2 regions of the Streptomyces tirandamycinicus genome follow, and region 2 is predicted to be linked to the other one. Evidence: riboswitches for the same ligand, from Rfam matches in the RefSeq annotation. Region 2 holds a riboswitch; the other holds the start of a gene.
The links. A riboswitch is a leader RNA that binds a small molecule or an ion and turns the genes downstream of it on or off. The one in region 2 is predicted to bind glycine.
Positions count from the first base shown of each region.

Region 1: linked by a shared signal. The riboswitch ahead of gcvT (glycine cleavage system aminomethyltransferase GcvT) and the one ahead of gcvP (aminomethyl-transferring glycine dehydrogenase) in region 2 are both predicted to bind glycine.

Region 1 covers NZ_CP029188.1:4,838,467-4,843,217, forward strand. The annotation lists gene gcvH (glycine cleavage system protein GcvH) at 19-393, opposite strand; gene gcvT (glycine cleavage system aminomethyltransferase GcvT) at 449-1,564, opposite strand; glycine riboswitch at 1,725-1,822, opposite strand; gene DDW44_RS21460 (AAA family ATPase) at 1,954-2,655, shown strand; gene DDW44_RS21465 (enhanced serine sensitivity protein SseB) at 2,784-3,557, shown strand; gene DDW44_RS21470 (enhanced serine sensitivity protein SseB C-terminal domain-containing protein) at 3,672-4,451, shown strand.
Region 2 covers NZ_CP029188.1:2,463,060-2,467,810, reverse strand. The annotation lists gene DDW44_RS10895 (bifunctional nuclease family protein) at 1-195, shown strand, start outside; gene DDW44_RS10890 (MerR family transcriptional regulator) at 422-1,021, shown strand; gene DDW44_RS10885 (DNA polymerase IV) at 1,086-2,594, shown strand; partial or broken gene DDW44_RS33515 (PRC-barrel domain-containing protein) at 2,741-2,812, opposite strand; glycine riboswitch at 3,002-3,097, shown strand; gene gcvP (aminomethyl-transferring glycine dehydrogenase) at 3,275-4,751, shown strand, end outside.

The sequences.
Region 1 (4,751 bases), 2.4 Mb from region 2:
CCTAGGGTCGGGTCCTGCTCAGCTGGCGAAGTCGGTGTACTCGGCGGCGGAGAGCAGGTCCTCCGGCTCCTGTGCGACCCGCACCTTGAACAGCCAGCCGCGCTCGAAGGGGGCGGAGTTCACCAGCGACGGGTCGTCCACGACGTCCTGGTTGGCCTCGACGACCTCACCCGTCACCGGGGAGTACAGATCGCTGACCGACTTGGTCGACTCCAGCTCGCCGCAGGTCTCGCCCGCGGTCACCGTGTCGCCGACCTCCGGGAGCTGGACGTACACGACGTCGCCCAGGGCGTTCGCCGCGTGCTCCGTGATGCCGACCGTCGAGACGCCGTCCTCGGCGGCCGACAGCCACTCGTGCTCCTTGCTGTACCGCAGCTGCTGGGGGTTGCTCATGACCTGAATTCTCCTGTACGCGGGGACGTGCTGCTGATGGGGGATGCCGGAGTGGCTACTTCTGGCGCTTGTAGAAGGGGAGCGCCACGACTTCGTACGGCTCATGGGTACCGCGGATGTCGACGCCGACGCCCTCGGTGCCGGGCGCGGCGTGCGCGGCGTCCACGTAGGCCATGGCGAGCGGCTTGCCCAGGGTCGGCGAAGGGGCGCCGGAGGTCACCTCGCCGACGGCCTCGCCACCGGCGACCACGGACATCCCGGCCCGCGGCACCCGGCGGCCCTGGGCGACCAGGCCGACCAGCTTGCGGGGCGGGTTCGTGGCGGCACGCTCCGCGGCGGCCTCCAGGGCCTTGCGGCCGACGAAGTCGCCCTCCTTCTCGAACTTCACGACCCGGCCGAGACCGGCGTCGAAGGGGGTGAGCGACGTGGTCAGCTCGTGCCCGTACAGCGGCATGCCCGCCTCCAGGCGCAGCGTGTCGCGGCAGGACAGGCCGCAGGGCACCAGCCCGGCCGGGGCGCCGGCCTCGGTCAGCGCCTGCCACAGCGTCTCCGCGTGCCGGGGCTCGACGAACAGTTCGAATCCGTCCTCGCCGGTGTAGCCGGTGCGGGCGATCAGCGCCGGGACGCCGGCGACGGTGCCGGGGAGGCCGGCGTAGTACTTCAGTCCGTCCAGGTCGGCGTCGGTGAGCGAGCCGAGGATGCCCGGTGACGCGGGGCCCTGTACGGCGATGAGCGCATATGCGTCACGGTCGTCGCGTACGGCGGCGTCGAAGCCCTCGGCACGCTCCGTGAGGGCGTCGAGGACGGTCTGCGCGTTGGAGGCGTTGGCGACGACCATGTACTCCGTGTCGCCGAGGCGGTAGACGATCAGGTCGTCGAGGATGCCGCCGTCCTCCCGGCAGATCATCGTGTAGCGGGCGCGGCCGGTGGCGACGCCGCCGATGTTGCCGACCAGCGCGTAGTCCAGCAGCGCGGCGGCCTGCGGCCCGGTGACGCTGATCTCGCCCATGTGGGAGAGGTCGAAGAGACCGGCCTTCGTCCGGACGGCGTGGTGCTCGTCGCGCTCGCTCGTATACCGCAGCGGCATGTCCCAGCCCGCAAAATCGGTCATGGTCGCGCCCAGCGAGCGATGCAGGGCGTCGAGGGCGGTGAGACGGGGGGCGTTGCTCATGGATGGGGCTCCCAGGGCATGACTGGCGAGGACGATCCTCCCCATCTGTCATCGAAACCTGAGAGGTTCGTCACGACCACACGTAGCCGACGTACGCGGAGGGCGTGACTTGCACCTTGGGTGGAACCGCAGGAGCTGCGGTCCGCTTTTCAGATCTGCCTCGTCGCGCGCGGTACGGGGCCTGAGAGATTCAAGGGAGGGACTTGCTCCTTCGGCGCCCGGCCCACAGAGTGGCCGGGACTCTCCCGCGCGGATTCAAGCGGCCGGTATGCAGTTTGCGCGGACATCATTGCACGGGTGCTCGCGTCGGCAAATCACTTGGTGGCCATTACCTTTTCTTTAGGCTTCTTGGGCAGGGTCTGGAGACCCGACAGGGGGAGAGTGAGCTGATGACGTTGCAGCAGCCCGGTGCGTATCCGGCGACCGCAGGGGTGCCCGCACGGCCCCGATTCCCCGCGCGAGCCGCCGGGGCCGCCGGGCGCGGCCTGCCGATCGGCCTCACCACGGCCCCGCCCCTCGTACGCGACCTGCGGGAACGGCAGGGGCACGGCCCGCGCGCCCTGGCCTTCCGCCGCGGCGACCTGGTCGTGATCTCCGGGCTGCCCGGCAGCGGCAAGTCCACGCTCATCCGGCGGGCGGCCGAGGGCGGCGGGATCGACTCCCAGGACACCCGGGACCGCTGGGACCGGCGGATGCCCCGCGCCGTGCCGTACGCCGTCTACCGCCCGCTCGTGCGCCTCGCCCACTACGCGGGGCTGCGGCGGGCGCTGCGCTCCGGGGAGAGCGTGATCGTGCACGACTGCGGTACCCAGTCGTGGGTCCGCCGCTGGCTGGCCCGCGAGGCACGCAGGCGGGGCTGCGAGCTCCATCTGCTCCTGCTGGACGTCACACCCGAGACCGCCCGCGCGGGCCAGCGGGAGCGCGGCCGCGGCGTCTCCGGCTACGCCTTCGCGCGCCACCGCCGAGCGGTCTCCCGCATCCTCCGGGCCGTCGAGCGCGGCCACCTCCCCGCGGGCTGCGCCTCCGCGACCCTGCTCGACCGCGCCGCGGCCTCCGCGCTGACCCGGATCGGCTTCGCCGAGCAGCCCTGACGACGGGCCGGAGAGCGCGCGGCCGCATGGTGGGTCCGGGCCCGCGCCACCCCCGCCGCGGCCGCTACCCTGCTGCGCAGGACGTCGCGGCCGGCCTGTCCGGGTCGGCGGGGGAAGCAGGGATCGCAGTGGACACGACATGGCCCGCCAATGAGCTCGAAGAGGTGCTGGCCGCATCGGTCGGGAACCCCTCGGCCGGGGGGCGGCTCGTGGAGGTGCTGGGGCGCAGCTCCGTGTGGGTGCCGCTGCCCAACGGCGGCGGCCCCGACAGCGCCAGCCTCGACCTGCCCACGGTCGAGATGGACGGCATCCCCTACGTCCCCGTCTTCAGCTCCCAGGAGCAGTTCCGCCTCGGAGCGGGCGACCACATGTCCGGCACCGTCGCGCCCGCCGTCGAGTTCGCCCGGGGGCTGCCCCCGCAGCTCGGCATCGCCGTGAACCCCGGCGGCGCCGTCGGCGTGCCGCTGCCGCCGCCCGCCGTGGCCGAGCTGTGCCGGATGGGCTCCGGGCCGCTGGGCGGCACCTCCGCTGCCGGGAGCCACGAGCGAGGGGGCGCGGCGAGCGGCGGCCGGGTCAGGCTCTTCGAGCCGGACTGGCAGGAGGAGCCGGTCGACTTCCTCGCCGCCGCGGCCGGGGAGTTCGAGTCGACCCGGGTCGTCCAGACCGCCCGCAGGATCCTGGCCAGCATCGAGGGCGGCCCGCCGGTGCTGTTCGTCGGCGTCCAGCTCTCCGCCTTCGACGACCCCGACCGTGCCGCCCCGATGGACGCCCTCGGCCGTGCCCTCGGCCGGGTCGCCGTGAAGTGGCCGGTCAACCTGGTGCTGCTCGACATCGCCCAGGACCCCGTCGGCGACTGGATGCTCACCAGGGTCCGGCCCTTCTACACCCGGCAGTACGCGTAGAGGTCACGTTGGTGTCGGTACGGCCGCATAAGCTGGTTTGATGACGGGGTTGCCGCACTCGCGTGCCCAGGGCGGCGCGAGGGAACGGCGGATCGAAGAGGGGCGGGACCCAGAGTGAGTGCGTCAGGCACCGCGGCGGCCGGGCAGGTCGAGCACATGCTGCGCCAGGTGACGCCCGGGCGCTACGACGCGTACGAGGCGCTGCTCCAGGCCCTCGCCGACGGCCGGGTGTGGATGCTGCTCTGGCACGGCCAGGCCGGTTCTCCCGACGCCCAGTACGGCAACATGGAGGTGGACGGCCTCGGGTACGCGCCCTGCGTCACCTCGGCCGAGGAGCTCTCCGCGTCCGGCTGGACCAGGGCCCACGAGGTGGTCGCCGGCGCCGACGTGGCCCGTGCCCTCTTCCCCGACCGCTGGGGCATCTGGCTCAACCCGCACGCGCCGGGTGGGGGCGTCGGCATCCCCTGGCCCGATCTGCGCCGGATCGCCACCGGCCTCGACCGGATGCCCGCCGGGCCCCTGCGGCTGACGGAACCGGCCATCGAGATCCCCCAGTTCTACGCGCTGCTCACACAGAACGCACACCGCACCCCGGTCGTCCGGTCGCTGCGCAGGGCCTGGGTGCAGCCGTCGCTGGGCGCTCCGTACCTGGCCATCGGCCTCGATCTCTACGACACGGGCCGGCAGTCCGTCGAGTCCGTGCGCGCCATGATGCAGCAGTCGATCGCCGCCGTCCCGGACGGTCTTCCGGTGTCCACCGTCGCGATGTCCGACGACTACGACCCGGTCGCCATGTGGCTGAGGGCCAGCACCCGACCGTTCTACGACCGGGAGGCCCACGCCGGTCCTCCCCGGCAGCCCGGCTACGGCTACCCGCCCGCCCAGTCCCGCTGAGCCCCTTCGGCCAGGCGAGCCCCTTCGGCCCCCGCTGAGCCCCTTCGGCCCGGCGAGCCCCCTCGGCCCAGGCGAGCGCCCTGACGGCCCGTCCGGGGCCGCACCGCGCACCGGGCCAACGGCGCCGGGGGCCCGGGAAGTCGACGGGGTGAGGCCCGATGTCCCGGATCGAGCCGTTTTGGCGACTGTCCGGGTCTCGACTGTGCATCACCGCTATGCGGACTGTTCTCCCGTTCGGGACTCGTCTGTAGTGTTCGGCCGGTCAAGACCTCCTCCACAGGCGGATTCCAGGGGTGGACC
Region 2 (4,751 bases):
GGCGTGGAGGTCAGCGCCAGGCCGTCCGACGCCATAGCGCTGGCGCTGCGCACCGGTACGCCGATCTACGGCAGCGACGGCGTGCTGGACGACGCCGGCATCGCGATCCCGGACGAGCAGGAGGACGAGGTCGAGAAGTTCCGCGAGTTCCTCGACCAGATCTCGCCGGAGGACTTCGGCTCCAGCAGCCAGTGACGTGTGGGCCGGTGCCGCGAGCCGTGCCCACGCGCGGCGTCGCGCCCGGACCGTGGGCGTGGCCGAAACGGTACTCCGCGGGCCATCCGGCCACAATTTCCCCGAAATGGGGCACGCAAAACCACTCTCAGGGTGATTATCACTCGGCGTGCCGAGTGTGGCGATCGTTGACGCGCCCCGGGCGACTCCCTACCGTCGAGAAGGCAGGTCAAGGACGGAGGTCGGCGTGAGAAGCAGCGGCGACGGTACGGCAGCGGGTTCGCACGGGCGCGGTCCCGTGGAGGGCCTGACGTATGCGCTTCACGACGGTGCGCCGGCCGATGCGACGCCCGAGACCGTGGGCTACCGGGGGCCTACCGCGTGCGCGGCGGCGGGCATCACCTACCGGCAGCTCGACTACTGGGCGCGCACCGGTCTGGTCGAACCCAGTGTGCGACCCGCCCACGGCTCGGGCACCCAGCGGCTCTACAGCTTTCGGGACGTCGTCGTCCTCAAGATCGTCAAGCGTTTCCTGGACACCGGGGTCGCCCTGCAGAACATCCGGGCGGCGGTGCGGCATCTGCGGGCCCGCGGCTTCGCGGACCTCGAGCGGATGACCCTGATGAGCGACGGCGCGACGGTGTACGAGTGCTCGTCGCCGGACGAGGTCGTGGACCTCCTCCAGGGCGGGCAGGGCGTGTTCGGGATCGCCGTCGGGGTGGTGTGGCGGGACGTCGAGGCGGCGCTCTCGCAGCTGCACGGGGAGCGTATCGACACCGGTGAGACGCTGATCGGCCACGACCCGGGCGACGAGCTGGCCAGGCGCCGCCGCGAGCGCGCCGGCTGAACCCTCCGAGCGGCTCGTACGTCTGTGCGGGCGATTGTCGGTGCGGTAGGGCAGCATCGAAGCCGTGAGACCCGCGCCCACCATCCTGCATCTGGACATGGATGCGTTCTTCGCCGCCGCGGAGCAGGCGGCGAAGCCGAGTCTGCGCGGCAAGCCGGTCGTCGTCGGCGGTCTGGGGCCGCGCGGCGTGGTCGCCACCGCCTCGTACGAGGCCAGACGGTTCGGTGTGCACTCCGCGATGCCCATGGCGCAGGCGCGAAGGCTGTGCCCGAACGCCGCCTACCTGGTGCCGCGCTTCTCGCTCTACCGGACGGTGAGCGACCAGGTGATGGAGCTGCTGGGCCTGCTCTCACCGCTGGTGGAGCCGCTGAGCCTGGACGAGGCCTTCGTGGACCTGGAGGCGGGTGGGGCGGCCGACGACTCCCGCTCGGCCCGGGAGGCCGGTGAGCGGCTGCGCAGGGACATCCTGGCGGCCACCGGGCTGACGGGTTCGGTGGGACTGGCGGGATCCAAGATGCTGGCGAAGATCGCCTCCGAGCAGGCCAAGCCGGACGGGCTGGTGCTCATCGAGCCGGGCACCGAGCGGGAGCTGCTGGGGCCGATGCCGGTGCGGACGCTGCCGGGGGTGGGGCCGGCGACGGGGGAGCATCTGCGGCGGGCGGGCATGACCACGGTGGCGGATCTGGCCGAGGCGGGCGAGGACGAGCTCGTCAGGCTGCTGGGCAAGGCGCACGGGGGTGCGATCTTCCGTATGGCGATGGGCCGGGACGACCGCCCGGTGGTCGCGGAGCGGGACGCCAAGTCCGTGTCGGTGGAGGACACCTTCGACGTGGACCTGCACGACCGGGTCCGCATCCGGACCGAGGTGGAGCGGCTCGCGGACCGCTGTGTGCACCGGCTGCGCGCCTCCGGGCACTCGGGGCGGACGATCGTGCTGAAGGTGCGGCGGTTCGACTTCTCGACGCTGACCAGGTCGGAGACGCTGCGCGGGCCCACCGACGATCCCGCGGTGGTGCGGGAGGCGGCGACGAGACTGCTGGACGCGGTGGACACCACGGGCGGGGTGCGGCTGCTCGGCGTGGGCGTGAGCGGCCTCGCCGACTACACGCAGGAGGATCTCTTCGCCCAGGCCGCGGCGGGGGACCGGCCCGAGGGGGACCCGGCGGCGGAGCCGTCCCGGCGGCAGGCGCCGGCGGAGGACCGGCCGCCGGACCGGGAGGCCGCCCCGGGTGCCGTGCGGCGCTGGGCCGCCGGCCAGGACGTCCGGCATGCCGACCACGGCGCCGGATGGGTGCAGGGCAGCGGACTGGGGAGGGTCACCGTCCGCTTCGAGGAACCGTGGTCGGCCCTGCCGGGCCGGGTGCGCACGTTCGCCGTGGACGACCCCGGTCTGGAGCCTTCGGACCCGCTGCCGCTGGTGCGGCCGCCGGAGGGTCAGTCGTCAGGGCCCGCGGGCCGCCCGAGGCCGCGGTCCCCGGCGGACCCGGTGCCCGAGTCGGGGCCGTCCCCCTCGCCGCCGGGGGCCGGCGAGGCGGTGGGCCGCTCCGGCGGTGACGGCAGGTCGAGACCGTAGTGGTGGTAGAGCTGCAGCTCCTGCTCGGGGGAGAGATGGCGGCCGACCCCGAAGTCGGGCGCATCCTTGATCAGAGCGCGCTCGAACGGTATGTGGAGGCCGTCGCCCTCGAGCTCGCTGGGCTCGAGGGGGACGAACGCGTCCCGGCTGAACAGCCCGGTCCGTACGGCCGCCCATTCGGGGACGCCCGTCGCGTCGTCGAGGTACACCTCGTCCACGGTCCCGATCCTGGTGCCGTTGCGGTCGAACGCCTTGCGGCCGATCAGGCTGCGCGGATCGATGTCGGTCTGCACGGTCCCTCCAAGCAGGTCGCGCGGGTTCGCTGCACACTACGAAAGTGCACATCCCGGGCGTCGTCCACTCGAAAGTCCCCGGTGAGACCGCGCTGGTACGCTGGCAGCGGCTGCTGACCCCGTGCGGGAGAGCGCCCCGGTGAAAGCCGGAGCCGCCGAAGGAGCAAATCCTCCCCGGAATCTCTCAGGCCCCTGTACCGCACGGACGAGGTCACTCTGGAAAGCAGGGCGGGCGTCGGACGGCATCCGCTCTCACCGACGGTGAAAGCCGGCGCGCCCGAGGGCGCGCCGGTGAAGCTCTCAGGTTGAGATGACAGAGGGGGAGGCCGTCCGGGCACCCGCGCCGTGGTGCCCCTCGCAGGTCGTCACGACCAGGAGGCCTCCGCAATGACCGCCAACCGCATTCCGCTCTCCCGACTGGAGCGAGGCACCCCCTTCGAGCAGCGCCACATCGGCCCCGACACCGAGGCCCAGGCGAAGATGCTGGCGCAGGTCGGCTACGGCTCGCTGGACGAGCTGACCGCCGCCGCCGTGCCGGACGTGATCAAGAGCGCCGGGGCCCTGGGGCTGCCCGGCGCCCGTACCGAGGCCGAGGTGCTCGCCGAGCTGCGCGGCCTCGCCGACCGCAACCAGGTGCTCGCCCCGATGATCGGCCTCGGCTACTACGGGACCTTCACCCCGCCGGTCGTCCTGCGGAACGTGATGGAGAACCCGGCCTGGTACACGGCGTACACGCCGTACCAGCCGGAGATCTCGCAGGGCCGTCTGGAGGCGCTGCTCAACTTCCAGACCATGGTCGCCGACCTGACCGGGCTGCCCACCTCCGGCGCCTCGCTGCTCGACGAGGGCACCGCAGCCGCGGAGGCCATGGCGCTGTCCCGGCGCATCGGCAAGGTCAAGAACGGCGTCTTCCTGGTCGACGCCGACGCACTGCCGCAGACCATCGCCGTGATCGAGACCCGGGCCGAGCCGACCGGCGTCGAGGTCGTCGTGGCCGACCTCGGCGAAGGCATCCCCGCGGAGATCGCCGAGCGCGGCGTCTTCGGCGTCCTGCTCCAGTACCCGGGCGCCTCCGGTGCCGTCCGCGACATCAAGCCGGTCATCGACCAGGCGCACGAGCTCGGCGCGATCGTCACCGTCGCCGCCGACCTGCTGGCGCTGACCCTGCTCACCTCGCCCGGCGAGCTCGGCGCGGACATCGCCGTCGGCACCACCCAGCGCTTCGGCGTCCCCATGGGCTTCGGCGGCCCGCACGCCGGCTACATGGCCGTCCAGGAGAAGCACGCCCGCAGCCTGCCCGGCCGGCTGGTCGGCGTGTCCGTCGACGCCGACGGCAACAAGGCGTACCGCCTCGCGCTGCAGACCCGCGAGCAGCACATCCGCCGCGAGAAGGCCACCAGCAACATCTGCACCGCCCAGGTGCTCCTCGCCGTCATGGCCGGGATGTACGCCGTCTACCACGGCCCCGAGGGCCTGCGGACCATCGCGCGCCGGACCCACCGCTACGCCGCCATCCTCGCCGAGGGGCTGCGCGCCGGCGGCGTCGGGCTGGTGCACGGCACCTTCTTCGACACGCTGACCGCCCGCGTCCCGGGCCGGGCGGCCGAGGTCGTGGCCGCGGCCCGCGCGGGCGGCGTCAACCTGCGCCTCGTCGACGCCGACCATGTGTCGGTCTCCTGCGACGAGACCACCCTGCGGGCCCAGGTGTCCGCCGTCTGGGCGGCCTTCGGCGTCGAGGGCGACATCGACGCGCTCGACGCGACCGCCGAGGACGCCCTGCCGGCGGCGCTGCTGCGCGAGGACGACTACCTCACGCACCCGGTCTTCCACGCGCACCGCTCCGAGACCGCGATGCTCCGCTACC